3 regions of the Lysinibacillus sp. S1 genome follow, and region 1 is predicted to be linked to each of the others. Evidence: a T-box and tRNA genes for the amino acid it is inferred to sense, from the RefSeq annotation. Region 1 holds a T-box; the other regions hold tRNA genes.
What was found. A T-box is a leader RNA that pairs with one kind of tRNA and senses whether it is charged. The one in region 1 lies ahead of alaS (alanine--tRNA ligase), so its partner is inferred to be a tRNA-Ala.

Region 2: it encodes a tRNA-Ala, which carries the amino acid that the T-box ahead of alaS (alanine--tRNA ligase) is inferred to sense. The anticodon was not compared.
Region 3: it encodes a tRNA-Ala, which carries the amino acid that the T-box ahead of alaS (alanine--tRNA ligase) is inferred to sense. The anticodon was not compared.

What each region holds. Positions count from the first base shown of each region.
Region 1 is NZ_CP173154.1:4,254,837-4,262,073, reverse strand. It holds gene ruvX (Holliday junction resolvase RuvX) at 1-335, opposite strand, end outside; gene ACHZEU_RS21345 (IreB family regulatory phosphoprotein) at 338-604, opposite strand; gene alaS (alanine--tRNA ligase) at 693-3,353, opposite strand; T-box leader at 3,441-3,656, opposite strand; gene corA (magnesium/cobalt transporter CorA) at 3,725-4,690, opposite strand; M-box (ykoK) riboswitch at 4,937-5,102, opposite strand; gene hpaB (4-hydroxyphenylacetate 3-monooxygenase, oxygenase component) at 5,160-6,593, opposite strand; gene ACHZEU_RS21325 (ATP-dependent RecD-like DNA helicase) at 6,717-7,237, opposite strand, start outside.
Region 2 is NZ_CP173154.1:2,470,726-2,477,910, forward strand. It holds gene ACHZEU_RS12250 (MFS transporter) at 1-1,034, shown strand, start outside; gene ACHZEU_RS12255 (hypothetical protein) at 1,096-1,629, opposite strand; gene ACHZEU_RS12260 (nitric oxide synthase oxygenase) at 1,679-2,725, opposite strand; tRNA gene ACHZEU_RS12265 (tRNA-Glu) at 3,300-3,371, opposite strand; tRNA gene ACHZEU_RS12270 (tRNA-Asn) at 3,373-3,449, opposite strand; tRNA gene ACHZEU_RS12275 (tRNA-Ile) at 3,456-3,529, opposite strand; tRNA gene ACHZEU_RS12280 (tRNA-Gly) at 3,534-3,607, opposite strand; tRNA gene ACHZEU_RS12285 (tRNA-Phe) at 3,613-3,688, opposite strand; tRNA gene ACHZEU_RS12290 (tRNA-Ser) at 3,695-3,787, opposite strand; tRNA gene ACHZEU_RS12295 (tRNA-Ala) at 3,801-3,876, opposite strand; tRNA gene ACHZEU_RS12300 (tRNA-Pro) at 3,892-3,968, opposite strand; tRNA gene ACHZEU_RS12305 (tRNA-Arg) at 3,984-4,060, opposite strand; tRNA gene ACHZEU_RS12310 (tRNA-Lys) at 4,079-4,151, opposite strand; tRNA gene ACHZEU_RS12315 (tRNA-Gln) at 4,165-4,239, opposite strand; tRNA gene ACHZEU_RS12320 (tRNA-His) at 4,249-4,324, opposite strand; tRNA gene ACHZEU_RS12325 (tRNA-Trp) at 4,373-4,446, opposite strand; tRNA gene ACHZEU_RS12330 (tRNA-Tyr) at 4,451-4,534, opposite strand; tRNA gene ACHZEU_RS12335 (tRNA-Thr) at 4,542-4,617, opposite strand; tRNA gene ACHZEU_RS12340 (tRNA-Asp) at 4,626-4,701, opposite strand; tRNA gene ACHZEU_RS12345 (tRNA-Val) at 4,706-4,781, opposite strand; rRNA gene rrf (5S ribosomal RNA) at 4,793-4,908, opposite strand; rRNA gene ACHZEU_RS12355 (23S ribosomal RNA) at 4,976-7,185, opposite strand, start outside.
Region 3 is NZ_CP173154.1:3,811,781-3,826,634, forward strand. It holds tRNA gene ACHZEU_RS19020 (tRNA-Gly) at 1-32, shown strand, start outside; tRNA gene ACHZEU_RS19025 (tRNA-Ile) at 34-110, shown strand; tRNA gene ACHZEU_RS19030 (tRNA-Asn) at 115-191, shown strand; tRNA gene ACHZEU_RS19035 (tRNA-Ser) at 202-292, shown strand; tRNA gene ACHZEU_RS19040 (tRNA-Glu) at 295-366, shown strand; gene ACHZEU_RS19045 (VOC family protein) at 426-842, opposite strand; gene nadA (quinolinate synthase NadA) at 1,008-2,111, opposite strand; gene nadC (carboxylating nicotinate-nucleotide diphosphorylase) at 2,098-2,958, opposite strand; gene nadB (L-aspartate oxidase) at 2,939-4,501, opposite strand; gene ACHZEU_RS19065 (cysteine desulfurase family protein) at 4,602-5,672, shown strand; rRNA gene rrf (5S ribosomal RNA) at 5,951-6,066, shown strand; tRNA gene ACHZEU_RS19075 (tRNA-Val) at 6,077-6,152, shown strand; tRNA gene ACHZEU_RS19080 (tRNA-Thr) at 6,156-6,231, shown strand; tRNA gene ACHZEU_RS19085 (tRNA-Lys) at 6,239-6,314, shown strand; tRNA gene ACHZEU_RS19090 (tRNA-Leu) at 6,332-6,416, shown strand; tRNA gene ACHZEU_RS19095 (tRNA-Gly) at 6,453-6,527, shown strand; tRNA gene ACHZEU_RS19100 (tRNA-Leu) at 6,533-6,621, shown strand; tRNA gene ACHZEU_RS19105 (tRNA-Arg) at 6,630-6,706, shown strand; tRNA gene ACHZEU_RS19110 (tRNA-Pro) at 6,716-6,792, shown strand; tRNA gene ACHZEU_RS19115 (tRNA-Ala) at 6,808-6,883, shown strand; tRNA gene ACHZEU_RS19120 (tRNA-Met) at 6,912-6,985, shown strand; tRNA gene ACHZEU_RS19125 (tRNA-Ile) at 6,993-7,069, shown strand; tRNA gene ACHZEU_RS19130 (tRNA-Ser) at 7,085-7,177, shown strand; tRNA gene ACHZEU_RS19135 (tRNA-Met) at 7,231-7,305, shown strand; tRNA gene ACHZEU_RS19140 (tRNA-Asp) at 7,309-7,384, shown strand; tRNA gene ACHZEU_RS19145 (tRNA-Phe) at 7,443-7,518, shown strand; tRNA gene ACHZEU_RS19150 (tRNA-Gly) at 7,524-7,597, shown strand; tRNA gene ACHZEU_RS19155 (tRNA-Ile) at 7,599-7,675, shown strand; tRNA gene ACHZEU_RS19160 (tRNA-Asn) at 7,680-7,756, shown strand; tRNA gene ACHZEU_RS19165 (tRNA-Ser) at 7,767-7,857, shown strand; tRNA gene ACHZEU_RS19170 (tRNA-Glu) at 7,860-7,931, shown strand; gene ACHZEU_RS19175 (ABC transporter ATP-binding protein) at 8,071-8,865, opposite strand; gene ACHZEU_RS19180 (iron ABC transporter permease) at 8,881-9,936, opposite strand; gene ACHZEU_RS19185 (iron ABC transporter permease) at 9,936-10,937, opposite strand; gene ACHZEU_RS19190 (ABC transporter substrate-binding protein) at 11,082-12,077, shown strand; gene ACHZEU_RS19195 (diaminopropionate ammonia-lyase) at 12,213-13,427, shown strand; gene ACHZEU_RS19200 (MerR family transcriptional regulator) at 13,570-14,331, shown strand; gene ACHZEU_RS19205 (TraR/DksA C4-type zinc finger protein) at 14,407-14,854, shown strand, end outside.

The DNA.
Region 1 (7,237 bases):
ACGTCCGCTTCGATCAGCATACGTTCAGCAGCCATCGTCGTTAAACGTTCATCCCATAATTTGACCGGTAGTGAGAAATGCTCTTCTAATAGCTTTTTATAGTTCTCAGAAGCCTCTCCACGCGGTCCAACCGTATTATTCATGTTTTTTGGAAAACCTACAACAAATTCTGTTATAGTATATTCCTTTACTAGCTCAGCGATACGGTCAATACCGAACTCACCATTAGCTTCATCAATTTTTACGGTTTCAATACCTTGGGCGGTCCAACCAAGTGCATCACTTACAGCAACACCCACAGTTTTTGACCCAACGTCTAATCCCATAATTCTCATTTCTAGTCCTCGTTATTCTTTTTGATATAAAATTTAACAAGCTCCTCTAGAATTTCGTCACGCTCAAGCTTGCGAATTAAATTACGAGCATCCTGATGGCGAGGAATATACGCCGGATCACCAGAAAGTAAGTAACCAACAATCTGATTGATAGGGTTATATCCCTTTTCCTCTAATGAAGAATGAACTTTCAACATTACCTGCTTGACTTCCTGTTCCATTGATTCTTCTGGAAAATTAAATTTCATCGTTTGATCAAATGAACTCATGACCAGCACCTCGCTTTCAGAAATAAGGAGATGTGCAAACAAGCTCATCTCCAATTTCTCTTTATTATAACATGTTTTGGTGAATTAATTAAATGGATTTAACATAATCATACACAGAAAGTAGTGCTTCATCAAGTTTTGATGCATCTTTTGCACCTGCCATCGCCATATCTGGACGACCGCCACCTTTACCACCACATGCTTCCGCAACCATTTTCACAATATTCCCTGCATGGTAATTGCCACCAACTAATTCTTTTGAAACACCAGCACATAACATAACTTTTTCACCATCAACTGCTCCAAGAACAATGACTGCTTTTGGCATTTTTGCTTTCAGGTCATCCATCATTTGACGGAGTTGATTGTTATCCTTCGCTTCCACTTTTGTAGATAGCACTGTCACATCTCCAATTGTTTGAGCGGCATCAACAACTGCCCCTGCCTGTGCATTGGCGATTTTTTGAGATAATGCTTCGTTTTCACGTTGTAATTCTTTATAGTCTGCTTGTAATGCCTGTACTTTTGTGACAATATCTTTAGCATTTGCTTTTAATAATGCTGCTGCATCATTTAATAATGCTTCTTCTTCTTTTACTGCTTCATAAGCAACTTTTCCTGTAACAGCTTCAATACGACGAGTACCTGCACCGATACCACCCTCTGAAACAATTTTAAAGAAGCCAATTTCAGAAGAGCGTTTAACATGGATACCACCACATAGCTCAATCGAATAATCTCCGATGGATACTACACGTACAACATCTCCATATTTTTCACCGAATAATGCCATAGCACCCATTGCTTTTGCTTCATTAATACCTTTTTCTTCAATAACGACCTCTATATCATCCCACACTTTTTCATTTACAATACGTTCAATTTGCTGTAATTCTTCTTTTGTAACTTGACCAAAGTGAGAGAAATCAAAACGTAAACGATCAGGTCCTACATATGATCCAGCTTGGTTCACATGATCACCTAGCACATCTTTTAATGCACGTTGCATAATATGTGTTGCCGTATGGTTTTTAATGATTAAATTACGGTCATCACGATTGACCACTGCTTGCACTGCATCTTCCACATGCATTTCCCCAGATTCAACTACTACTGTATGAAGCGGTTGACCATTCGGTGCTTTTTGAACATCTTTTACAACAGCCGTAAAGCTATCATTTGAAATAGTACCACTATCAGCAATTTGACCACCCATTTCAGCGTAGAATGGTGTCTTCGCTAAAATAACCAATGCTTCCTGACCTTCCGAAGCGACTTTCGCAACTTGACCATTGACGATCATTGCAGCGATTTCAGTATTAACATTTAACGTATCATAGCCAACAAACTCACTTGCAACCGTTAAGTTTGCTAATACTTCATTCTGTACTTGCATCGAATCAACATCTTGTCGTGCAGCACGCGCGCGTTCACGTTGCTCTTCCATCGCTGCCTCAAAACCTTCATGATCTACTTTCATGCCTACTTCCTCTGCATATTCTTCCGTTAGCTCGATTGGGAAACCATAAGTATCATATAAACGGAAAGCATCTGCTCCTGGGATGTAATCATGACCAGCTGCTTTTTGAGATTCCACTACTTCATTAAAGATAGCTAAACCACCATCTAATGTTTCATGGAAACGAATTTCTTCATTTTTAATGACACGTTGAATAAATTCGCATTTCTCTGTAACTTCTGGATAGAAGTCTTCCATAATTTTACCCACAGTTGGTACAAGTTCAAACATAAATGGTTTTTCAATACCAATTTGTTTAGCATAGCGAACGGCACGACGTAGTAAGCGACGTAATACATAGCCACGGCCTTCATTTGATGGCAGGGCACCATCGCCTATAGCAAATGCTACTGTACGGATATGGTCTGCAATCACTTTAAATGGTGTATTAATATCTTCATCTGAGCCAAAGATTTCATTTAAGTCTACTTCGCCAGGTCGTTTATATTTACGATTGGCAAACTCCTCAATTTTTTCAATAATTGGCATAAATAAATCAGTATCAAAGTTTGTTGGTACATTTTGCACGACGGACACAATACGCTCTAAGCCCATACCTGTATCAATATTTTGCTTTGGTAGTGGCGTGTAAGTGCCATCAGGATTATGGTTAAATTGAGAGAACACAAGGTTCCAAATTTCTAGGTAACGCTCATTTTCTCCTCCTGGATACATTTCAGGGTCATTTTCATCTGAGCCGTATTCTACGCCGCGATCATAAAAAATCTCTGAGTTCGGACCAGATGGGCCTTCTCCTATATCCCAGAAGTTCCCTTCTAAACGGATTAAACGTTCTTCTGGAATACCGATTTCCTGATGCCAAACATCATATGCTTCCTGGTCTTCAGGGTGAATCGTGATGGATAATAACGCTGGATCAAAGCCCATCCATTTTTTATCTGTTAAAAACTCCCAAGCGTAATGAATTGCTTCTTTTTTAAAGTAGTCACCAATAGAGAAGTTTCCTAACATTTCAAAGAATGTATGATGTCGAGCTGTTTTCCCAACGTTTTCAATATCGTTGGTACGAATCGATTTTTGAGCATTTGTAATACGTGGATTATCAGGGATAATACGGCCATCAAAATATGGTTTTAAAGTTGCCACACCTGAGTTGATCCAAAGAAGTGATGGATCATTTATTGGCACAAGTGGAGCTGATGGCTCATGATGATGCCCCTTTTCTTTAAAAAATTCCAAATACATACGGCGAATATCTACTGCTTTCATTGGATAAATTCCTCCTATTTTATATTGTAAAATCACGATACGAATCCTGCGATTTACCGAAGAAAATAAAAAAAGCCCTCATCCCCAAAAAGGGACGAGGACTTGTCATTAGTCTCGCGGTACCACCCTAGTTGTAAGTAAAAACCTTACTTACCTCTTTAGCACTTGTAACGTCAGTGAACGGCAGGGATTAGCTGCACTCTGGAGTAGCTTTCGGCATTTGCTGTTGTGAGGATTTTTTCAGCCTAGAAATCCCTTTCTTGTGCACACACAAATACGTACTTTTTCCATCATCGTTTTTACTTTTTCTATCGAAAATTATAAAAAAAATCTATTGCGCTGTCAATTAGTACTAGTATGACTAACACTAACTAAGCAATCATTTTTTTGAAATATATCCACATACCCCATGTAAAAATAACTAAGAAGGCGCTAATTGCAATAGTTGTATAAGGGGTATCTTGATAAGGTAAAGGTACATTCATTCCAAAAAAACTAGTAATTACTGATAGTGGTAACATAATTGTCGAAATGACCGTTAATAAATTCAGCTTTTCAATGGATTTCCCACTGATAATTGAAAAATACGTATCAAGCGTGCTGTTCACTAAATCTCGATATGTCTCTGTGGAGTCGACAATACGTTCTAGATGGTCATTCAAATCTTTATAGAATGGAATATTTTCTTCTTGAATGTCAAATTTCCACTGGCCATTGATTGTAGAAAAAATTCTTCTTTGTGGCATAATGGCCTGACGAATTAAAATAATTGTCCGCTTCAATGCAAGAAATTCCTCTGTCACCTCTTTTGGTTGATAATCATAAATTTCTTCTTCTAGTTCATCTATACGTGCGCGAATTCGTTCTAATACTGGGAAGTATTCGTCTGTAATACCGTCAATAATTGTATGCAATAAAAAATCTGTACCCTTTTCTAAAAATCTTGGGCTATTGACACAAACATTTTCCATTTTTCCTAGCCATTGCAACTTTTGTTTATGCACAGTCACAATATAGTTTGGTCCCATAAAAATATTTAACTCAACGGTTGTAATTTCATTGTTACTTTTCTCATTATAAATTGGTGCATGGAGCACAAAAAATTTATAATCACCATAACTATCCATTTTTGGACGTGAGCCTTCATGTAAGCAATCTTCAACTGCTAGTGGATGAAAGCCAAATACATCAGCTATATTATTCAATTCATTATAACTATAGGCATATAAATCTACCCATAATAAATCTTCGTTATGAATAGGGAGTTGTAAATCAATCATATTGAAATCATGTTGGACTGTCTTCCTGCTGCTATTATAATAGTGGATTTTAATCATTGCATTTCACCTCGTGTTTGTTATTGAGGGAAACAAAAGGTCATCCTTAATCACCCTTTGTCTGCATCGGTGATTAGAAATCGATGACTTTTTATGTGTTTCCGTTTGCCTAAATGATACTTATTCGGTTCAGGACTACTATCCATTTCTCATCACCTTCCTTCCATAACAAAAACACGCCTTCTACGAATGAAGGCGTGTTGAATACACATATCAAAAAAATAGCAATAAAATACATTGCATGCTTGTTACCTTCAAACGTTGAGTTTTAGCACTATGCGGCATAGGAATATGTCCAGCTACGTTAAAAAACACCTTATTTCGATGATTTCTGTTGACCCATTGGCGTCTCTCGACATTTTTGGGTAGTAGCGTATCTCCAGCATAGGAGCCTCACCTAACGAAGGGAGTCTTATTTTTTTATTCCTGTAAATGATAACGGATAGTTTCACAACTGTCAAACTTTCTATCAATCATTTTTCAAAAAGTCTTCCACTCTTTGCACTAAATGCTCTCGTTGATAAGATTGATAGAGCAGGCTAGATAAACGTACAGGATCACCAAAGAAAAAGCGTTCATACAATGTCTGTCTTGTGCCAAAACTACTCATCGTTAAATCCCAAGCTAAACGGAATTTCTTTACTCGCTCTTCCCCTTTGTCTTGAAATGATTGCAGATAATGATCAAGATCCCCATCATCCGTTGCAAAAGCTTTTGCACTCGGTATCGACATTAATCCACTTGCTCCCAGTTGCTGTATGATATCTGTAAAGGTAGGATATACTTTCGGGAAGATATGAATAGCGACCTGTAATGTGGATTGGTCTGGTCTGATAAAGCCAAAGGAATCCCTTTGTGCCTCAATTTCTGATTTTAATTGCAATGCTTTCATCGTTTCTAATGCTACGATGACATCTACCACTTTTTGATGGACATGTTGGTAATCCCCAATATTTATGGAATCCACAATCATTTGTACAACCCCTAGGATGAATTCCGTCTTAGCAATTTGACGTGACAGCACATGATGCAAAGTATACGCTTGGAAGCCACTAACATTCATAAATTGATTGGCCACTTCAACATTTTCGTAATAAAATACCCGTTCCCACGGGACAACTACTTCATCAAACACAACGATTGCATCCATTTCTTCAAAACGTGCACTTAACGGATAATCAAAGGTAGAATCTCCGCCTACAAATGATTGCCGACATAAAAACTTTAAGCCTTTCGTGTTACTTGGAATAGAAAACCCGAAACCTTTTCCTTCATCATAGCCATTTGTTGATAAAACAAGAAGCTCATCTGTTATGCCACCCTGTGTCGCTAGTAATCTTGCCCCTTTAATGACTAAGCCCTCACTTGTTTTCCCAATGATTTTAGCTGCAATGGTTACTTCTTCATCCTCATAGTAAAAGCGCTTGCGATTTACCTGTGGTTCGATAAAGGTATGTGTTATCGTAATATCATTCTCGCGAGCATACTCATAGAACTTTAGCAAATGCTCTGGGAAACAATTTGACTTCTCTTTTAAAAAATCTGACGCTGATGCAAGGGCCATTAATGTTGTATTCATATAATCAGGGCTTCTCCCCATAAAGCCTTGAGAAGATAATGCCCATTCCCTTGCCGCTTTGCGCCTCTTCACAAGATCTTCTGGCGTCAATACTTGAAGAAATGACATGCCAACTTTCTGTTTACTAGTTGGCGATTCATAGGTCATTTTTTCAAGAAGTGCCTCTTGATGTTGTAAATCAAAAAGTTTCGCTTGACTCTGGATAATTCCTTTAAAGGCAGGATGTTCTGACACCTTTCCTGTCACGACTTTCCCATCTATCGAAATATACGTTTTTAAAGCATCAATTCGTTCAATATACTGTTGCCCTGTCATTATTGGCATGCTGTCACCCCTATACATTCCCTATGTTTTTGTACTCATCTAGTATATGAAATGTCCAAATATTAGGTGACGATACATCAATTAGAAAAACCCGATTAGACAGTCTAATCGGGAATATATATTTTAGTCATCCAAAAAATCATATGGAGAGACATCATTCATACCAATCATTGGATGAATATAAGGGGCTGTTTCTACTGTTAGCTTTTGTTCAACGGAAACAGGCTCCTGCATCCCTTCATTATCTACTGGCACTGCCTCGACTTCCACAAGTTCTTCCTCAATTTCCATTGGGTTAAGTCTTGCACGTAAAGAGGTGAAACGCTGAAGGTCATCTGTACGTTGTAAACCATCCGCAAGCACTTCTGGTTCACCACATAAAATCAAAAAGTTTTTAGCACGTGTAATACCTGTGTATAAAAGATTACGCCGTAACATTTTGGAATACCCTCTAACCACTGGCATAATGACCGTTTGAAACTCAGAGCCCTGTGATTTATGGATGGAGCAACAATAAGCTAGTGTCAATTGATTGAGGTCGCTTCGTTGATAGGTCACTTCAATGCCATCAAAGGATACGATCAGTAAATCTTGTTTTTCGATCGTCTCTTTCGCCTTAATAATACTAATGACCTCACCCATAT
Region 2 (7,185 bases), 1.8 Mb from region 1:
TGGCAGGCTTTCTAACAACGATACCATTGCTGGCTTTTGCTGTTATATCTCCATTTGCACCAGTTGTAGCACGCAAACTAGGGCTTGAGCTAACATTATTTTTATCAACTTTTCTCTTGGCTTTAGGAATTGTCCTACGTTCACTTGGTACTACAGAATTACTTCTATTGGGTACTGTGTTAATTGGCGTAGCCATTTCTTTTGGAAATGTACTAATTCCAGGATTATTGAAATTGAAATTTCCCTATCATGTGGGTTTATTAATGGCCTTTTTCACCATGTCCATGAATTTTACTGCTGGCCTTGGTGCTGGTATTAGCTATCCGATAGCTAATTCATCGTTAGGCTGGCAAGGTGCACTTTCCATTGCACTCATACTCGTTCTAATTACAATCTTAATTTGGATACCTCAACTAAAATCAAATAAACCGGAACCAGTTACTACATCTAAGAAGACCAGTACACCTTTATGGAAATCACCTGTTACTTGGGCTGTCACAGGGGCAATGGGTTTACAATCTTTATTATTCTACACAACAGCAGCTTGGATACCTGAGATCTATATTGCTCAAGGTTTAGCACCTGATAAAGCTGGCTGGATGTTTTCAATCATGCAATTCTCACAAGTACCAATGGCCTTAGCAGTGCCTATTATTGCTGGTAAAATGACTTCTCAACGCCCACTTGTATTGATGTTTACATCCTTCTATTTAGTAGGCTTTGTTGGGGTTGTCATGGAATGGACAAGTCTTGGGGTACTGTGGATGGTTCTTCTAGGGTTAGCAGGTGGTTCTTCATTCGCCCTAGCAATGATGTTCTTCACTCTCCGGACTCGTACTGCATTTGAAGCAGCAGATTTATCAGGCTTTGCGCAATCTTTGGGTTATTTATTTGCCGCAATTGGTCCTATTCTTTTTGGCTACTTGCATGATTTATTTGGCGGCTGGAATATTGCGGGATGGCTCTTTGTCGTTGTAGCAATGTTACTCTTCTTTTGCTCAATGAGAGCCTCTAAGGATGAATATGTGCATTAAAATTAAATAAAGCAGGTGGATTTGATTCCTCCATCTGCTCTATTTCTATAGTGTTTACACATTACTTAATTGTCGGGTTGCGGAGTAATGTTAGCAATTCAGCAAGGCATTCTGATGCTTCATTATTATGAGCTGTTATAGTAGAAAAAATAGGAACAGCCTCTTGTAAAAGCATATAACTATAATAGTAATAGCCTACAAAAGCTTGCTCCTCATAGCCCTTTGGCGTTTCTTTCTCCCACTCCTGCTCATCATTATCCTCATTTTCTATCCACAAATAGTTGACGTCTAATAGCTCCTGCATATTTTTAACAGTATTGACTGGGTCGAGATAATCCTTGGTAATAGCATGTGCCACAGCTAAATATAACTGTACCTCTTGTAAGGAGACAACCTCTAATTTTTTACGAGTAAGCTTTTTTAGCAGGACAAGCAAAACCCATGGTGTCACCTGCCACAGTGTACCTTGATGTTCAATTAATTCAGCTAGTTGTGTGTATTGCTCCTGTTCTATCAGCTTAGGAATGGCTGTACCTCTACCATAAGGTGTCGTCAATTGTCTCCATGGGATATTGGGAATTTGCTGATCTAACATAGTAAGCCCTCTCTCATCAAAAGTATCGAAAGTAAACAATTCTTTTACACTAATAGCATGGTTTTTGATAAAAATAATTTGGTGTATGATAAATATTTACATAGGGTTTATGGAATATATGAGTTGTGGCAGGGGAAAGTGGTGGGATTAACCATGTCCAGTTGCCTGTAACTTCTCTTCCTGTTGATTTTTCTGCCTCCTCAAACAATTTAAACTGCTGAGCTGCTGTATGATGATCAACAATGCTCACACCATCTTCTTTAAATGAGTGAAGAACAGCAATATTAAGTTCTACTAAAGCACGATCACGCCAAAGAGACGCTTGTTTGGTTGTATCAAGATTAAAAATCTCTGCAATTGCAGGTAACATATTATAACGATCATGATCTGCTAAATTTCGTGCGCCAATCTCTGTTCCCATATACCAGCCGTTAAATGGAGCTGCTTGAAAATCAATTCCAGCCATTTGAAAACGCATACTCGAAATAATAGGTACGGCATACCACTTCATTCCTAATTTTTCCACATCGTTTGACTCTGGATGACGGATTGAGACCTCTACTATATTTTCTTCAGGAATTACAAACATTTGAGGAGCACGATTATCTACCTGTATAACGAGTGGTAGTACATCAAAATCAGTTCCTTTACCTCTCCATCCTAACGACTCACACACTTTTGTAAATTTAATGGACTGTGAATCTCCAATAATGCCTGCATCTGTTTCATAGCCTGCATAACGAATTAGTTGATGATTCCAAATCCGTACTCTATCTGAAGCAAACACTGTTATAGTTGGACGAATTTTCCCATGATTTGTCGCATAATCAATATGTTCTAGTAATTTTTGAAAAATAGCCTTTTCATCTAAAACATCACGTGCATCTACCACATGCAGTGACTGCCAAAACAGACGTCCAATACACTTATTGCTATTTCGCCATGCCACACGTGCGCCAAAAACTAGCTCCTCTGTTGTTGGGTGATATTTACCTGCATCCTTAACTGCCTGTAATCTATTCTTTAACCAAAGTTCTGATTCATTTTGTTCTGTCTGATATAGACTTAAAAATTGCTGTATCTCCTGTATATTCATATCGATTCCTCCACTTATCCTCATATTAGAGGAACAAAACAACAAGCACCATGAAAATAGTAATTGAAAAAACATACATATTTTATATATGAAATAGTTTGTTCATATTTACTCTATAGACTCTCTTTCGTAAGAGAATGTAAGGGAGAAAGATTTTAATTATTATAAAAAGGCTACAGTAGTCATGTAGCCTTTTTCAGGGGGTTGTAGAACAAAGAAATCAATAGAATTTTTGTAAATGGTGAAAAAGCTATACGTTCTGGGCTACTTACTTGCTGCTGTTGCTTCGCTTTCGCATAGAGCAGAACCAGTTTCACAAATTCTCTGGCCAGGATTTCGCCTGTATCGCTATACTAGAGAAGTCGTCAAGCAGCCTTCACAAAAGTATTGACCATGGAAGTGTACGTGGTAAGTGAAACGGCTTATAGGATGCCCATAGTAAGATGCTAGGGGAATTAAATTCAGTCCCTCACCTTGCAAATAGGTCTTTTTCTGCTATTGCATTATCTTTTATCGTTTAAAGAACAGGAGAATAGAAAAAAGCATGTAACACACATCTGTGCTACATGCTTGATGACCCGTACGGGATTCGAACCCGTGTTACCGCCGTGAAAGGGCGGTGTCTTAACCACTTGACCAACGGGCCGTGGCTCCGAAGGCAGGACTCGAACCTGCGACAACCTGATTAACAGTCAGGTGCTACTACCAACTGAGCTACTTCGGAATAATATGGGCCTAAATGGACTCGAACCATCGACCTCACGCTTATCAGGCGTGCGCTCTAACCAGCTGAGCTATAGGCCCATTTTGGAGCGGGTGATGAGAATCGAACTCACGACATCAGCTTGGAAGGCTGAGGTTTTACCATTAAACTACACCCGCAATAATGGTGGGTCAGGACGGAATCGAACCGCCGACACTTAGAGCTTCAATCTAATGCTCTACCAACTGAGCTACTGACCCGAAAAATGGAGGAGGTAGAGGGATTCGAACCCCCGCGCGGTGTTACCCGCCTGTCGGTTTTCAAGACCGATCCCTTCAGCCAGACTTGGGTATACCTCCAAAAATATTACAATGGTGGAGCCTAGCGGGATCGAACCGCTGACCTCCTGCGTGCAAGGCAGGCGCTCTCCCAGCTGAGCTAAGGCCCCATTTATCATGAAAGATGGTCGGAATGACAGGATTCGAACCTACGACCCCTTGGTCCCAAACCAAGTGCTCTACCAAGCTGAGCTACATTCCGTAAACATGATTTTATTGGCGCGCCCGACAGGAGTCGAACCCATAACCTTCTGATCCGTAGTCAGACGCTCTATCCAATTGAGCTACGGGCGCATGTTAATTAAAAAATGATGAGCCATGAAGGACTCGAACCTTCGACCCTCTGATTAAAAGTCAGATGCTCTACCAACTGAGCTAATGGCTCGTGAAATTAAAAATGGCTGGGGTACTAGGATTCGAACCTAGGCATGACGGAATCAAAATCCGTTGCCTTACCGCTTGGCTATACCCCAATTTTAAAATGGGGCGACTGATGGGAATCGAACCCACGAATGTCGGAACCACAATCCGATGCGTTAACCACTTCGCCACAATCGCCACTATATAGATTATATTAGCTGTATTATGAACGAGTACCTCAATACCTGGCAGGGGCAGTAGGAATCGAACCCACACCAAAGGTTTTGGAGACCTCTATTCTACCGTTGAACTATGCCCCTAAAATGGTGGAGGGGGACGGATTCGAACCGCCGAACCCTAAGGAGCGGATTTACAGTCCGCCGCGTTTAGCCACTTCGCTACCCCTCCAAGGGAATGGTGCCGGCGATAGGAGTCGAACCCACGACCTACTGATTACAAGTCAGTTGCTCTACCAACTGAGCTACACCGGCAATAATAATGGCGGTCCCGACCGGGATCGAACCGGCGATCTCCTGCGTGACAGGCAGGCATGTTAACCGCTACACCACGGGACCAAAATGGTGGAGGATGACGGGCTCGAACCGCCGACCCCCTGCTTGTAAGGCAGGTGCTCTCCCAGCTGAGCTAATCCTCCACAAAAAATAAGCGAAGCGACGTCCTACTCTCACAGGGGGAAGCCCCCAACTACCATCGGCGCTAAAGAGCTTAACTTCCGTGTTCGGTATGGGAACGGGTGTGACCTCTTTGCCATCATCACTTCACTTATTCAGCTGAAAGACTTATTCTTTCAAAACTAGATAAACGATACATTGAATGTTTCAAACTTTTTTGGTTAAGTCCTCGATCGATTAGTATTCGTCAGCTCCATGTGTCACCACACTTCCACCTCGAACCTATCTACCTCATCGTCTTTGAGGGATCTTACTTACTTGCGTAATGGGAAATCTCATCTTGAGGGGGGCTTCATGCTTAGATGCTTTCAGCACTTATCCCGTCCACACATAGCTACCCAGCGATGCCTTTGGCAAGACAACTGGTACACCAGCGGTGTGTCCATCCCGGTCCTCTCGTACTAAGGACAGCTCCTCTCAAATTTCCTACGCCCACGACGGATAGGGACCGAACTGTCTCACGACGTTCTGAACCCAGCTCGCGTACCGCTTTAATGGGCGAACAGCCCAACCCTTGGGACCGACTACAGCCCCAGGATGCGATGAGCCGACATCGAGGTGCCAAACCTCCCCGTCGATGTGGACTCTTGGGGGAGATAAGCCTGTTATCCCCGGGGTAGCTTTTATCCGTTGAGCGATGGCCCTTCCATGCGGAACCACCGGATCACTAAGCCCGTCTTTCGACCCTGCTCGACTTGTAGGTCTCGCAGTCAAGCTCCCTTGTGCCTTTACACTCTACGAATGATTTCCAACCATTCTGAGGGAACCTTTGGGCGCCTCCGTTACCTTTTAGGAGGCGACCGCCCCAGTCAAACTGTCCGCCTGACACTGTCTCCTGCCCCGCTAAGGGGCATGGGTTAGAATTTCAATACAACCAGGGTAGTATCCCACCGACGCCTCCTTCGAAGCTGGCGCTCCGAGATCTCTGGCTCCTACCTATCCTGTACAAGTTGTACCAAAATTCAATATCAGGCTACAGTAAAGCTCCACGGGGTCTTTCCGTCCTGTCGCGGGTAACCTGCATCTTCACAGGTACTATAATTTCACCGAGTCTCTCGTTGAGACAGTGCCCAGATCGTTACGCCTTTCGTGCGGGTCGGAACTTACCCGACAAGGAATTTCGCTACCTTAGGACCGTTATAGTTACGGCCGCCGTTTACTGGGGCTTCAATTCGCAGCTTCGCTTGCGCTAACCACTCCTCTTAACCTTCCAGCACCGGGCAGGCGTCAGCCCCTATACGTCACCTTACGGTTTTGCAGAGACCTGTGTTTTTGCTAAACAGTCGCCTGGGCCTATTCACTGCGGCTCTCATGCGCTTGCACGCTCAAGAGCACCCCTTCTCCCGAAGTTACGGGGTCATTTTGCCGAGTTCCTTAACGAGAGTTCTCTCGCACACCTTAGGATTCTCTCCTCGACTACCTGTGTCGGTTTGCGGTACGGGCACCTCTCACCTCGATAGAGGCTTTTCTTGGCAGTGTGAAATCAGGAACTTCGTCCATACGGACTCGCCATCACAGCTCAACGTTACAGTGTGCGGATTTGCCTACACACACGCCTTACTGCTTGGACGCGCACAACCAACGGCGCGCTTACCCTATCCTACTGCGTCCCCCCATTTCTCAAACGGTGAGGAGGTGGTACAGGAATATCAACCTGTTGTCCATCGCCTACGCCTATCGGCCTCGGCTTAGGTCCCGACTAACCCTGAGCGGACGAGCCTTCCTCAGGAAACCTTAGTCATACGGTGGACGGGATTCTCACCCGTCTTTCGCTACTCATACCGGCATTCTCACTTCTAAGCGCTCCACCAGTCCTTCCGATCTGACTTCAACGCACTTAGAACGCTCTCCTACCACTGACATCGTAGATGTCAATCCACAGCTTCGGTGAATCGTTTAGCCCCGATACATTTTCGGCGCAGCGTCACTCGACCAGTGAGCTATTACGCACTCTTTAAATGATGGCTGCTTCTAAGCCAACATCCTGGTTGTCTGTGCAACGCCACATCCTTTTCCACTTAACGATTACTTTGGGACCTTAGCTGGTGGTCTGGGCTGTTTCCCTTTTGACTACGGATCTTATCACTCGCAGTCTGACTCCCGTGTATAAATATCTGGCATTCGGAGTTTGTCTGAATTCGGTAAACCGGGATGGCCCCCTAGTCCAAACAGTGCTCTACCTCCAGTATTCTCATCACGAGGCTAGCCCTAAAGCTATTTCGGAGAGAACCAGCTATCTCCAAGTTCGATTGGAATTTCTCCGCTACCCACACCTCATCCCCGCACTTTTCAACGTGCGTGGGTTCGGGCCTCCAGTAAGTGTTACCTCACCTTCACCCTGGACATGGGTAGATCACCTGGTTTCGG
Region 3 (14,854 bases), 440 kb from region 1:
TGTCGTGGGTTCGATTCCCATCACCCGCTCCAAGGGCCTATAGCTCAGCTGGTTAGAGCGCACGCCTGATAAGCGTGAGGTCGATGGTTCGAGTCCATTTAGGCCCACCATTATTCCGAAGTAGCTCAGTTGGTAGTAGCACCTGACTGTTAATCAGGTTGTCGCAGGTTCGAGTCCTGCCTTCGGAGCCATTTTTATTTTGGGGAAGTACTCAAGAGGCTGAAGAGGCGCCCCTGCTAAGGGTGTAGGTCGGGTAACCGGCGCGAGGGTTCAAATCCCTCCTTCTCCGCCATGGGCCCGTTGGTCAAGTGGTTAAGACACCGCCCTTTCACGGCGGTAACACGGGTTCGAATCCCGTACGGGTCATACTAAAAACAGTAGATGCAATTGCATCTACTGTTTTTTGATATTCATAGATACAAAATTTACTCTTGATTCAATGCATTTTCATCCATATAAACTACTTCCCAGATATGCCCATCTACATCTTGAAAACCCCAACCATACATAAATCCGTGATCTTGTGGTTCACTATAAGGTTTACCACCAGAGGCAAGTGCCTTATTCACTAATTGATCTACTTGTTCTCGGTTTTCAGCAGAGAGACATAAGATTGCTTCTGCAGAAGTAGTAGTATCTGTAACTTCTTTTTTACTAAATCCTTTAAATCGTTCTTCAACCATTATTAATACGAAGATATTTTCGCTAATAATCATTGAGGCTGTTGTTTCATCACTGAATTGTTGATTGAACTCAAAACCTAATTCCTTAAAAAAACTGATAGATTTGTTTAGATCTTTTACTGGTAAATTGATAAAGATATTTTTCGATTGAAAAGCCATTTAGTATCACCTCCAAATTGACAGTATCATGGAGCATAAAGTCGTGTCAATTATAGCAAAGCGGGGCGCAAATGGAAGCCATTAGCACTATTAGAAGTAGGCGTTATGTCAACAAAAACAGAAAGGTTATATCTTCAACCTTTCTGTTTAAAAAGTTTTAACTATTTATCCTCTGGCTAGCATTCTTTCAAGTGAACTAAGTGCTTCAGCGGTAGTATGTTCATCTACTTGTATACGGTTATGAGGTTGACCTTGCTCAATATTTTCTAAGCTCCATAACAAATGTGGAAGGTCAATTCGATTCATTGTTAAACAAGGACAAAAGTTTTCGTTTAAGGAGACAATATGTTTATCAGGATGCTGCTTAATAATGCGATTGACAAGGTTCATTTCTGTTCCAATTGCCCATGCAGATCCGCTTGGAGCTCGATTGATTGTATCAATAATGTATTTTGTGGAGCCTGCATCATCAGCCGCTGCAACCACTTCACGGCTGCACTCAGGGTGAACAATTATCCTCATAGTCGGGTGTTCTTTGCGAATAACCTCTGTATGTTGAACAGTAAAACCTTCGTGCACAGAGCAGTGACCCTTCCAAAGAATAACCTGGATATTTTCAAGTGGCTCTTTTGTTTCGAGCAAGTTCTTATGCGGATTCCAAACAGCCATATTTTCAAGAGGTATACCTAAATCATAGGCAGTATTTCTTCCTAAATGTTGGTCAGGTAAAAAGAAGATACGCTGTTTTTGGGTAAAAGCCCATTGAACAAGTTCCTTTGCATTCGATGAAGTGACACAAGCACCACCATGTCTTCCAGTAAAGGCTTTAATAGCCGCAGTTGAGTTAACATAGGTTAGAGGAATAATCGTATCACCAAAGAGTTCTTGAAGAATTGGCCATGCTTGTTCAGTTTGATAAATATCAGCCATATCAGCCATTGAACAACCAGCGCGCATATCTGGTAAATAGACATGTTGCTGTTTCGTTGTCAGCATATCAGCAGTTTCTGCCATAAAATGTACACCGCAAAATACGATGTGTTCAGCTTCCTTATTTGCTGCGGATAATTGAGCTAACTGTAAAGAATCCCCAGTTGCATCTGCAAATTGAATGACTTCATCTTTTTGATAATGGTGGCCAGGAATAAATAATTTAGGACCTAATTTTTTCTTTATTGATAAAATACGAGATTCCATTTCCTTTACAGATAGTGCCCGATAATGCTCTGGGAGTAATGTCGTCTGTTGTAATAAACTAGTGATGGACAAGGGAATGATCTCCTTTCATTTGAACGAGTGCACTAATATCAAAAGCTTTAACTGAATGTGTTAAGGAGCCAAGTGAAATCCATTGAATACCCGTTTGGGCATAAGCCTTTAAATTTTCAAGTGTGATGCCCCCAGATGCTTCAGTCGCAATAGTGGGAGGAACAATGGGAAGCCATGCACGGATTTCTTCTGGGCTACGGTTATCAAACATAATAATATCTGCTCCTGCGTTGATAGCTTCTTCTAATTGTTCTTTTGTTTCAATTTCAACTTCAATTTTTACGGTATGACCGACTTTCGCTCTAGCGGTCTGAACTGCCTTTGTAATGCTACCAGCAAAGGCAATATGATTATCCTTTAGCATAATTGCGTCATACAGGCCATTACGATGATTAAAAGCACCACCAATTCGAACAGCATATTTATCTAGCATACGCAGTCCTGGTAGTGTTTTACGCGTATCACATATTTTTGCGTGAGTACCTACTGTTTCTTGAACGGCAAGATGGGCAGCCGTTGCAATAGCAGACATACGTTGAATAAGATTTAAAATGACACGCTCACCGATTAATAATTTTTGTAAGGGACCTTTAATCACAGCGAGTACATCACCTGACTTCACCATCTCTCCATCTTTTGTATGAAGGTTGACTTCGATTGATCGATCGAGTAAGAGAAAGCCATGCTCAATAATGTTAGCCCCACAAAAAATTCCGCTTTCTTTCGCGTAAAAAGAAAAAGCTCCCTGTTGTTCGGCTGAAAAGATAAATTCACTCGATAAATCTCCATCTCCTAAATCCTCATTAAAAAATTGCTTGAGCATTTCCTCAAGTTTGATGATATTCATACAATGAGTTCCTCACTTTCATTTGTCCTTGCGAAAAAATAATCCATCGGCTTGCCCATTGTGATTTCATTTCGGATTTATCCTTCCGAATATGAGCTCCTCTTGTTTCCGTTCGCGTAATTGCTGCATGTGCCATTAATGTGGCGACTACATGCATCATAAATAATTCCAACTCAGCTAGTTCTAGACCCTTTAAATTAACTTGAATAAGTGATTGCAAGGAGGGTAGTTGCTTTACAAAATGCTGCAAGTCATCAATATTTCTAACAATACCTAGGAACCGCATCATGTGTTGCTGTAATTGGGGTTTGCTAAATAAAGGTGGCATTTTATCAGGACATTGATGCTTTTCCAGTAAAAAGTTTTTTTGATGACACCCTTTTTGAATAATGAACTGCGCCATTTTTTGACCAAATGTAATACCTTCCAATAGGGAGTTACTTGCTAAACGATTCGCACCATGTACGCCTGTACAGGCAACCTCACCGACTGCATATAAGTTCGGTATAGTAGTTCTTCCTTTGTCATCAGCAATAACACCACCCATCAAGAAATGACTTCCCGGAGCCACGGGGATTAGACCATCTTGTAAATGAACGTTATGAACATGGCACAGCTGAGCAATTGTTGGAAACTTTGCTTCAAAGTCTTGAATGTTAGTGATATCAATAAACGTTTCTTCACCCGCTGCACGTTTTGTAAATAGGGCAAGTGCAGTAATATGTCTTGGTGCTAGGTCAAGTTGAGCATGTAAACCTGTCATAATGGGCTGATGCTGGGCATTAACAAAAATACCACCAGCCCCTCTGACAGCTTCAGAAACTAATCCCTTTGCTTCATTTTTACACCACAGAAGACTCGGGTGAAATTGCATAAATTCCATATCACTAATGGCAGCGCCTGCTCGAAATGCTAATGCGATCCCATCCCCTGTATTAGTTGGGAAATTAGATGTACTTGAATAAAGGGCACCTGCGCCACCTGTCGCTAAAATAACATGATGAGCCAAATAACGTTTTGTACCTTTTTCTCCTTTAGTTAGTACTCCTACACAGTCACCATCTGTATTCCGTAAAAGCTCATAAGCCATTTCATAGCAATTGATCTTTGTTTTGGGCGAAAGTTTATGAAGCAAGTAATCTATGAAAATCTGACCAGTACGATCACCACCTGCATGTAGAATACGATGATGACTATGTGCTCCTTCAAGTCCTAGAGCAGGTTTTCCATCGACCTGCCGATCAACAGGGAGGCCATCCTTTAGATAGTTTTGCATAATCTCAGTGCCATTTTTTATAAGTGTTTTAACATGCCTTTTCTCATGATGATACTCTCCAGCTTTCAATGTATCAGCAATATGATGTTGAATATGATCCTCCTCACTGGTAACAGCAGCAATCCCACCTTGTGCACGATAAGAACTACTCATATATATAGATGATTTTGTAACAATTTGTATTTGAAAATGTTTTTCAAGCACTAAAGCAGCCTGAAGTGCAGCAATACCACTACCAATTATAAGGACGTCTGTCTTTACATCCATCGTTATACCTTCTTTACAGTTGTCTTGACACTTATCTTTACATAAAATATAAAAGAAAACAAGACCTGATGAACAAGAGAGGAAGAAGACGATGATTTATATGGATTATGCTGCAACATCACCTATGATGAGGGAATCTCTTGAGGCATATGTAGAGGTGGCACAACGGTATTATGGAAATAGTGCGAGTTTGCATGATTTAGGGGGACAAGCTTTTTATTTTGTCCAGCAATCAAGGGAGGTTGTAGCCCAAGCCCTAGGTGTAACTAGTGATGGCGTAATTTTTACGGGTAGTGGAACAGAAGGAAATCTCATAGCCATCTTGTCGTTAGCGCTAGCCTCAAAAAAAGGAAAACACATTATTTCATCTCAAGCTGAGCATACGTCAGTGCATGCGGCTTTGAATACACTTGAGAAAAAGGGCTTTACTGTAACAAAATTACCTTTGCAGAAGGATGGTTGTGTTGATCTGGGGCAATTGCAACAAGCAATCCGGGAAGAGACTGCTTTGATTACCATTCAACATGTCAATTCTGAAATTGGTTCAATCCAGCCTGTAGAGAAAATCGTAAAGATGGCAAGAAAATCAAATATATTCTGTCATGTTGATTGTGTACAATCATTTGGCAAACTAGCTATACCAAAAGGGGCAGATGCGATTACCATCTCGGCTCATAAAATAGGCGGACCAAAGGGCTGTGGTGCTATATATCTGAACCCTGCAATCAGAGTACCTGCATTAACACCAGGTTTGACACATGAGAGGGGTCTTAGAGGGGGGACATTAGATACTCCTGCAATCGTGGCCTTTGCCGCGGCAATTGAAAACTATCAATATGAATTGCAACATTATGAAACGCTAAGAAATTATTTTGAAAATAATTTACCTGAAAAATGTCAGCTCGTTGAGTGTAAACAGCAACTACCTAATATTTGTGGGGTAATGATGGAAAAAGTAGAGGGACAATATGTTCTTTTAAAGTTAAATGAGGCGGGAATCTGTATCTCTACAGGTAGTGCATGTGATATTCATAGTGAATCGGGAACAAAGGCTATTCTATCAATGGGGTTCTCTTTGGAAGCGGCACGCCAATTTTTTAGAATATCTTTTGGTCCTTCCACTAAACTTGAGGATATTGTAAAATTAAAAATAGAGCTTTCAAATATTTAACGAAAAGACGAGTGAAGGATTATCTATATTCTTCACTTGTAGTGAAATAGATTATAAGTTAATAATATCGGCCAAATAAAATAATTGTTTTCTTTTGAACCAACAATTGCTATAATATTTTGCAGGGCAATATTTTCTCTTACTTAACAAAAATATCTTTAAAAAGTAATAATTTCTTTTTTTTATAAAAAAGTATTGCACAATGTTAGAAAACGTTATACAATAATTCTTGTCTTGAAGGACAGGTAAACAACTTCAAAACAAGATACATAACAAAGTCTAGTGATGATGGCAAAGAGGTCACACCCGTTCCCATACCGAACACGGAAGTTAAGCTCTTTAGCGCCGATGGTAGTTGGGGGCTTCCCCCTGTGAGAGTAGGACGTCGCTAGGCATAATACCCAGGAGGATTAGCTCAGCTGGGAGAGCATCTGCCTTACAAGCAGAGGGTCGGCGGTTCGAGCCCGTCATCCTCCACCATATGCCGGTTTAGCTCAGCAGGTAGAGCAACTGACTTGTAATCAGTAGGTCGTGGGTTCGATTCCTATAGCCGGCACCATTTTTTCGAGCCATTAGCTCAGTTGGTAGAGCATCTGACTTTTAATCAGAGGGTCGAAGGTTCGAGTCCTTCATGGCTCACCATTTATAAATAATAATAAGCGGGTGTGGCGGAATTGGCAGACGCACTAGACTTAGGATCTAGCGCCGCAAGGCGTGGGGGTTCGACTCCCTTCACCCGCACCATTATTTTCATTGCCAGATAAAAAAGCTTATGCACATGCGGAAGTAGTTCAGTGGTAGAACACCACCTTGCCAAGGTGGGGGTCGCGAGTTCGAACCTCGTCTTCCGCTCCAAATGTGCCGGGGTGGCGGAACTGGCAGACGCACAGGACTTAAAATCCTGCGGTAGGTGACTACCGTACCGGTTCGATTCCGGTCCTCGGCACCATTTTAAATGCGCCCGTAGCTCAATTGGATAGAGCGTCTGACTACGGATCAGAAGGTTATGGGTTCGACTCCTGTCGGGCGCGCCAAAAGAACAACGGGAAGTAGCTCAGCTTGGTAGAGCACTTGGTTTGGGACCAAGGGGTCGCAGGTTCGAATCCTGTCTTCCCGACCATTTCCAAAAAATTATGGGGCCTTAGCTCAGCTGGGAGAGCGCCTGCCTTGCACGCAGGAGGTCAGCGGTTCGATCCCGCTAGGCTCCACCATAAGTAAATTAACCAGTATAAAGATCCTGGCGGCGTAGCTCAGCTGGCTAGAGCGTACGGTTCATACCCGTAAGGTCGGGGGTTCGATCCCCTCTGCCGCCATCTTAAAGGACCTTTAGCTCAGTTGGTTAGAGCAGACGGCTCATAACCGTCCGGTCGCAGGTTCGAGTCCTGCAAGGTCCACCATTTATATATTGTAACGGAGGTATACCCAAGTCTGGCTGAAGGGATCGGTCTTGAAAACCGACAGGCGGGTAACACCGCGCGGGGGTTCGAATCCCTCTACCTCCTCCAGTTTTAAATTTTTATAAATGGTGCTTTAAAAACTCGAAACAACATAAAATTATCGCGGGGTGGAGCAGTGGTAGCTCGTCGGGCTCATAACCCGAAGGTCGTTGGTTCAAATCCGGCCCCCGCAACCAAAAGGTCCCGTGGTGTAGCGGTTAACATGCCTGCCTGTCACGCAGGAGATCGCCGGTTCGATCCCGGTCGGGACCGCCATTTTTAAAATAAAAGTCATGAGAAGCAAAAAAGTGAGCAAGCTTAGCATGGACGAAATGGGTCAGTAGCTCAGTTGGTAGAGCATTAGATTGAAGCTCTAAGTGTCGGCGGTTCGATTCCGTCCTGACCCACCATTTATGCGGGTGTAGTTTAATGGTAAAACCTCAGCCTTCCAAGCTGATGTCGTGGGTTCGATTCCCATCACCCGCTCCAAGGGCCTATAGCTCAGCTGGTTAGAGCGCACGCCTGATAAGCGTGAGGTCGATGGTTCGAGTCCATTTAGGCCCACCATTATTCCGAAGTAGCTCAGTTGGTAGTAGCACCTGACTGTTAATCAGGTTGTCGCAGGTTCGAGTCCTGCCTTCGGAGCCATTTTTATTTTGGGGAAGTACTCAAGAGGCTGAAGAGGCGCCCCTGCTAAGGGTGTAGGTCGGGTAACCGGCGCGAGGGTTCAAATCCCTCCTTCTCCGCCATGGGCCCGTTGGTCAAGTGGTTAAGACACCGCCCTTTCACGGCGGTAACACGGGTTCGAATCCCGTACGGGTCATACTAAGTGCAGTAGATGAATTTACATCTACTGCACTTTTTAATTTACTTGATATTTAGATTTATAACATAGCTATAATAAATGAAAGCCTACACAGAATGATTAAACTGTGTAGGCTTGTTGTTTTTTAAATTAGTGATTAAATTTTTCGTCCTTTTCCATATGGGATGCAAAGAGGTGTACCAAAGATTGGATCTGTCGTCATTTGGCAATCAAGTTCAAACACATGATTAACTAAATCAGTGGTCATAATTTCTTCTGGTTTCCCTTGACGATAGACACCACGGTCACGCACTGTAATAATATGATCGGCATAGCGACAAGCAAGATTAATATCATGTAGTACCATAACAATAGTTCTCTTTTGCTGTTGGTTCAATTCGAATAGTAAATCTAAAACGTCTATTTGATGAGTTAAATCTAAGTATGTCGTAGGCTCGTCTAAAAGAATGATATCTGTATCTTGAGCAAGCGTCATAGCTATCCAAGCACGTTGACGTTGTCCCCCTGATAGCTCATCTACTGGTCTATCTTGTAAATGCTCGGTACCTGTAGCTTTTAAAGCGTTTAAAACGATTTCTTCATCTTTTTCAGTCCACTGTTGTCGCCAACTTTGGTAAGGATAGCGACCTTGTTTCACAAGTTGTAGGACAGTTAAGCCTTCTGGTGCAACAGGAGATTGAGGAAGAATAGAGAGGTTTTTAGCCACTTGTTTTGTTGATAATTTAAAAATATCCTCACCGTCTAATAAAACGGAGCCTTTTTTAGGTTTTAATAATCGAGCAATGGAGCGTAAGAGTGTGGATTTACCACAGCCATTCGCTCCGATTAATACAGTAATTTCATTCAAAGGAATAGATAAATTGAGATCTTCGATAATATTGAAATCACCATAACTTAATGTTAGAGATTTGGTTAATAAAGATTCAGTCATGTAGTATAGACTCCTTTATTTTTTAGGGTTTCTAAATAATAAATAAATAAAGTAAGGAGCACCGATAGCAGCAGTAAAGACGCCTGCGGGTACTTCTAATGGGCTAAATGCTGTACGACCTATAATATCTGCAACCATTACAAGCAATGCACCAATTGCAGCGGATGCTGGAATAAGTACACCGAACGATGAACCAACAATGCGTCGTGCAATATGAGGAGCCATTAATCCTACAAACCCAATAGCACCAGCAAATGCTATGGCACTCGCTACTAAACTGGAACATAATAGAATTAAGTAAAGGCGTGTTTTTTGAACAGGTTGCCCTAGGCTTGATGCTGTATCATCACCTAATTCTTGAACATTTAACTGCCGAGTAATAAAAAAGGTGATAAGTAGAAGTACAATAATCAATGGAACAACGATTTGTACTTGATCCCAATCCGAACTTTTGACACTACCCGTAATCCATTTATTCGCTTCACTTGCTTGATAAATTGGGCCGATAATCATTAACATTGTAGTAATTGCTTGCATGAATGCCGACACGCTAATACCGATTAAGACAAGACGATTTGGTGTGACACCATCTTTCCAAGCAAATAGGTAGACTATACATCCGACGATAGTAGCCCCTATGAATCCTGCTAATGGCAACCACTCTATACTAACTGTTAAAGAGTGATTAGAATCACTGAAAATGGCTAAGAAACCAACAACCGCTGCCCCACCACCAGCAGATATGCCGATTATATCAGGTGAGGCAAGTGGATTTTTAATGATTCCTTGTAAAACTGCACCTGCGACGGCTAATGCCATTCCAGCAAACAAGGCCATGAAAATTCGAGGCATTCGAAAATCAATAATAATCAGTTGATCAAAATCTGAGCCGTAACCAAAAAAAGCTTGTAAAACTTTAAATGGATTGATGAATGAATCACCAAATGATGCACTAAGAAAGAAAACGGCAAGAGTTAGTATGCAAATCACTGTTAATTTTTTTATAGCTTGTACATCTATTAAAAATGAAATTTTTTGTTGAAGTAAACGAATTGTTTTTACATGTTTCATTATTTTTTTCCACCTTTTCGCGCAAGGTAAATAAAGAATGGTGTGCCAATCATAGCAGTCATGACGCCTACTGGAACTTCTTGTGGCATGATAATATAACGAGCCGCAACATCAGCCAGCAATAAAAGTATCCCCCCAAGTAAAGCAGCCATAGGAATAAGCCATCGATGATCAGTGCCGACAAACTTGCGCGCAAAATGGGGAACGACAATCCCTATAAAACCAATGGGGCCAGCAATTGCAACTGCTCCCCCTGCTAAAAAAATAACAATAAGACCGACCAATATCTTCATAAGTCCTAAACGTAAACCAAGACCTCTTGCTACATCATCGCCAAGAGCAAGAATATTCATTTTGGGGGAAATGATGAGGGCAGCAATCCACCCAATTACTAGATACGGTAGAACAGATAGTAGAATTTCAAGTTTTCTACCTTGTACAGAACCTGCTAACCAAAACAAAACTTGATCAAGCTCTGCTTCATTTGTAGCGAGTAAACCTTGCGTAAATGATGCAAATAGGGCACTGATGGCAGCACCAGCTAAAGTTATTTTCACTGGAGTAACAGCATCTCTACCTGAGAAACTAATTCCATAAACGGATAAAGCAGCGATTGCTGCACCAAGAAATGCAATCCACGCAAAAGATTGCAAGCTTGAAATGTGGAAAAAAATCATGGCAAAGACAACAGCAAAGCCTGCTCCTGCATTAATGCCCAAAATTCCAGGAGAGGCTAATGGATTTTTCGTTAAGGTCTGCATAAGCACGCCTGTAATAGCTAATGAAGCACCAACGCAACTGGCAATAAGAGCTCTTGGAATTCGAACATTTTGAATAATAAGATGCTCATTTGAATTGTTAAATTGTCTAAAAGATTCATACGTAGTTTGAATAGAAGTATTTGCATAACCATACACAATACTGATCCCCATAGAAAGAAGTAATAGTATGACTCCTACTAGTAAAGCAATCATTTTAGAATAATTATTTTTTAATATCATATTTAACGTGTACTCTTTTCTTGGAAAATTATTAAATTAGTTATTGACATTGATAGTTACATACAATACGATTAATATCGTTCTTAGACAGATGAAAGTGATTTTCATTCTCGTCAAATATGCTTAAATATTTTATCATATACAATGGAGGAAGAAAAGGTGCAAAAAGCTTTTCAAAAACTATTAGTTTTACTAGCTGTGGTTGCTATTTTTGTTCTGGCAGCATGCGGTACTTCTAAAGATAATGCCAAAGAAGAAAGTACAAAAGAAAGCAATGCTTACAGTGTTGACCATGCAATGGGGACAACTGAAGTAAAAGACACACCAAAACGTATCGTTGTTTTAACTAATGAAGGAACAGAAGCATTATTAGCTCTAGGTATTAAACCAGTAGGTGCTGTTCAATCTTGGACAGGCGATCCATGGTATGATCACATCAAGGATCAAATGGAAGGTGTAGAGGTTGTCGGTATTGAACATGAAATAAATATCGAAAAAATTGCTTCTTTAAAGCCAGATTTAATCATTGGCAATAAATTACGACAAGAAAAAGATTATGCTAAACTTAGCAAAATTGCTCCAACTGTGTTTTCTGATACATTACGTGGTGACTGGAAAGAGAATTTTAAATTATACGCTAAAGCAGTAAATCAAGAAACAAAAGGTGAAGAAGTTCTAAAAGCTTACGAAGATAAGTTACAAGCTCTGAAAGAAGAACTTGGAGAACAAACCAACCAAGAAGTTTCGTTTGTACGCTTTATGGCCGATAAATCTCGTATCTATTACACAGATTCATTCTCAGGTGTGATTTTTGATGCTTTAGGATTTAAACGTGTTGCAGCGCAAGCAGATTTATTTAAAGATAATGCTAAACTAGGAAACTTAGCGATTGAAGTAGGGAAAGAAGCGATCCCTCAAATGGATGGGGATGTTATTTTCTACTTCACGTACATGCCAACAGGCGATGATTCAGCACTAGCAACTGAACAAGAGTGGACACAAGACCCGCTTTGGAAAAACTTAACAGCAGTCCAAAAAGGCAATGCACATAAGGTGGATGATGTCATTTGGAATACGGCTGGAGGCATTTTAGCTGCGAATATTATGCTAGATCAAGTGAAAGAAATCTTTGTTAAATAATTTTCTTATAAACTATACATTTATCGATGTTCGATAAATGTATAGTTTTTTTACTTCCTAATATATACTCTCCTGGTACTTGTAAGTTAGATAGACTATGATGTAGATATTGACCGTAAATTGAGGGGGATGGCGATGAAGGAAAAATTAAGGTGGGTTTATAATCAGCATTATTTAGAGCAAGATCATATAAAACAAGCAACAGCAATACTTCCATATTTTTCACTAGATCAAGTGAGGAAAGTTGGTCAATTTCAGCGTACATATGAGCAATTTGAGAAGACACCACTCCATCATCTTGAGGCACTATCTTCATATATAGATGTAGAAAAAATTATGATTAAAGATGAATCTTATCGATTTGGTTTAAATGCCTTTAAAGTTTTAGGAGGTATTTATGCAATTGCGCAATATGTTGCCAATAAGCTTGGAAGGAATATAGAGGAGCTATCGTTTGAACAGTTAAAAACTCCAGAAGTAAGAGCGCAAGTAGGCAATTTAACATTTATTTCAACGACTGATGGAAATCATGGTCGTGGTGTGGCATGGGCTGCAAGAGAACTGGGTTTTCAAGCAAGAATATATATGCCAGCTGGTAGCGCCGCTGAGCGGTTACTGCATATTAAAAGTGAAGGGGCTTTTGCTGAAATTACGACAATGAATTATGACGATACTGTTCGTTATACCTCACAGCTTGCACTAGAAAATGGTTGGGTTTTGATTCAGGATACAATGTGGCAAGGCTATGATGAAATTCCATTATGGATTATGCAGGGGTACACAACCCTTGTACAGGAGATTGTTGAACAGATACGGCAAGCCCCAACACATGTATTTTTGCAAGCTGGTGTGGGGTCCTTTGCCGGAGCGGTAGTAGCATTTTTACAGCAATACTATGAGCAGGATATTACATTTGTCTTGGTTGAGCCACATGTCGCTAATTGCTATTATGAAAGCTTTAAGAAAAATACAGATCAATTTGTCACTGTTGGTGGGGAGATGCAAACTATAATGGCAGGTCTTGCTTGTGGTGAACCGAATCCACAGGCTTGGCAAATCTTAAAAGCCTACACAAAAATAAGTATCTCCTGTGAGGAAGAAATAGCAGCAACAGGTATGCGCGTTCTAGGAAATCCTTTAGCTACAGACACTCGCATTATAGCTGGTGAATCAGGAGCGGCGCCATTTGGTTGCTTTTATGAAATAATGACTAATGAACAATATAAGGAATTAAAACATGCCTTGCACCTAAATGAACAGGCAAGGGTGCTGTTTATTAATACAGAGGGTGATACAGATAAAGAGAGTTATCGAGAAATAGTATGGCATGGGAAATATGCGAATCAATAGCAAACTAGTGATTTACTAGTTTGCTATTTTCCTTTTGTAAAAGGATTTGAAAGTATAATTAAGTTTAATTAAATTTTTTTATTTTAACTCTTGACCTTAACGTTGCGTCAAAGCTTACAGTAGCATTAGTGGAGGTGATGAGATGGAATATACCATTCAGGAGCTTGCTCAACTATCGGGCGTTAGTACAAGAACATTGCGTTATTATGATGAAATTGGATTGCTGAAACCAGCAAGAACCAATGAGGCAGGTTATCGATTTTATGGCCAATGGGAGGTCGATATGTTGCAGCAGATTTTATTTTACCGTGCTTTGGATATGAAATTAGCGACAATTCAGGCTATTATTCAAGCACCAAATTTTCAGCATGCTGAGGCGCTCAAAACACATAGAGCTGCTTTGCTTCAACGCAAAGAGCAGTTGGAAACGATCTTACAGACAGTAGAAAAAACAATACAATCCATTGAGGAGGAACAACCAATGTCTAATGAAGAAAAATTTAAAGGCTTTAAAGAAAAGTTAATTGAGAATAACGAAAAGCAGTACGGCAAAGAAATCCGTGAGAAATATGGGAATGAAACAGTGGATGCATCCAATGCTAAGCTTATGAACATGACGGAGCAACAATATCAAGCGATGCAACAGCTAGAACAGCAAATGTTTGAACGTTTAGCAGAGGCAATGAAACTTGGAGATACTACAAGTGACATTGCGATGGAAGTTGCAGAGTTGCATAAACGCTGGCTCAACTTTACGTGGAAAGAGTATTCCAAAGAGGCACATGCAGGGCTGGCACAAATGTATATTGCTGATGAACGCTTTACAGCTTATTATGATGAACGTGGTGAAACAGGAGCAGCGCAATTTTTGCATGACGCCATTATAGCTTATACAAGTAAGTAAATAGGTCTTCCTTATGCTGACATGTTTTAGAAATCGTAAAATAGGAAAAAATGAAAGCATGAGGAGGAGATTATTGTGGATCAACAAGTAATGCAACAATTAAAAAGACAACTAGAGCAAGAATTACAAGAAATAGAACAACGAATAGAAGAATCAGAGCGACCTCAAGCGACAGAATTATCGAATTATGATAATCATCCAGCTGATAATGCTAGTGATTTAACGGATCAGCTTACAGAAATGGCTATTGATGAGCATCGTGGTGAAAATGCTGAGGAAATAAAAGAAGCTCTTCAAGCAATGGCAGACGGTACATATGGCAATTGTACCGTCTGTGGTAAGGAAATTCCGATTGGTCGCTTAGAGGCAATGCCGCAAGCTCTGACTTGTGTGGAACATGCAGAAAAGAAAGAAGACAATTTACGACCAGTGGAAGAAGATGTTCTTTCTTCAACACCAAAATCAGATGATTTTATTGAGCTGGAGGAATACGGCTCTTCTGATACACCACAGGATAAAATTT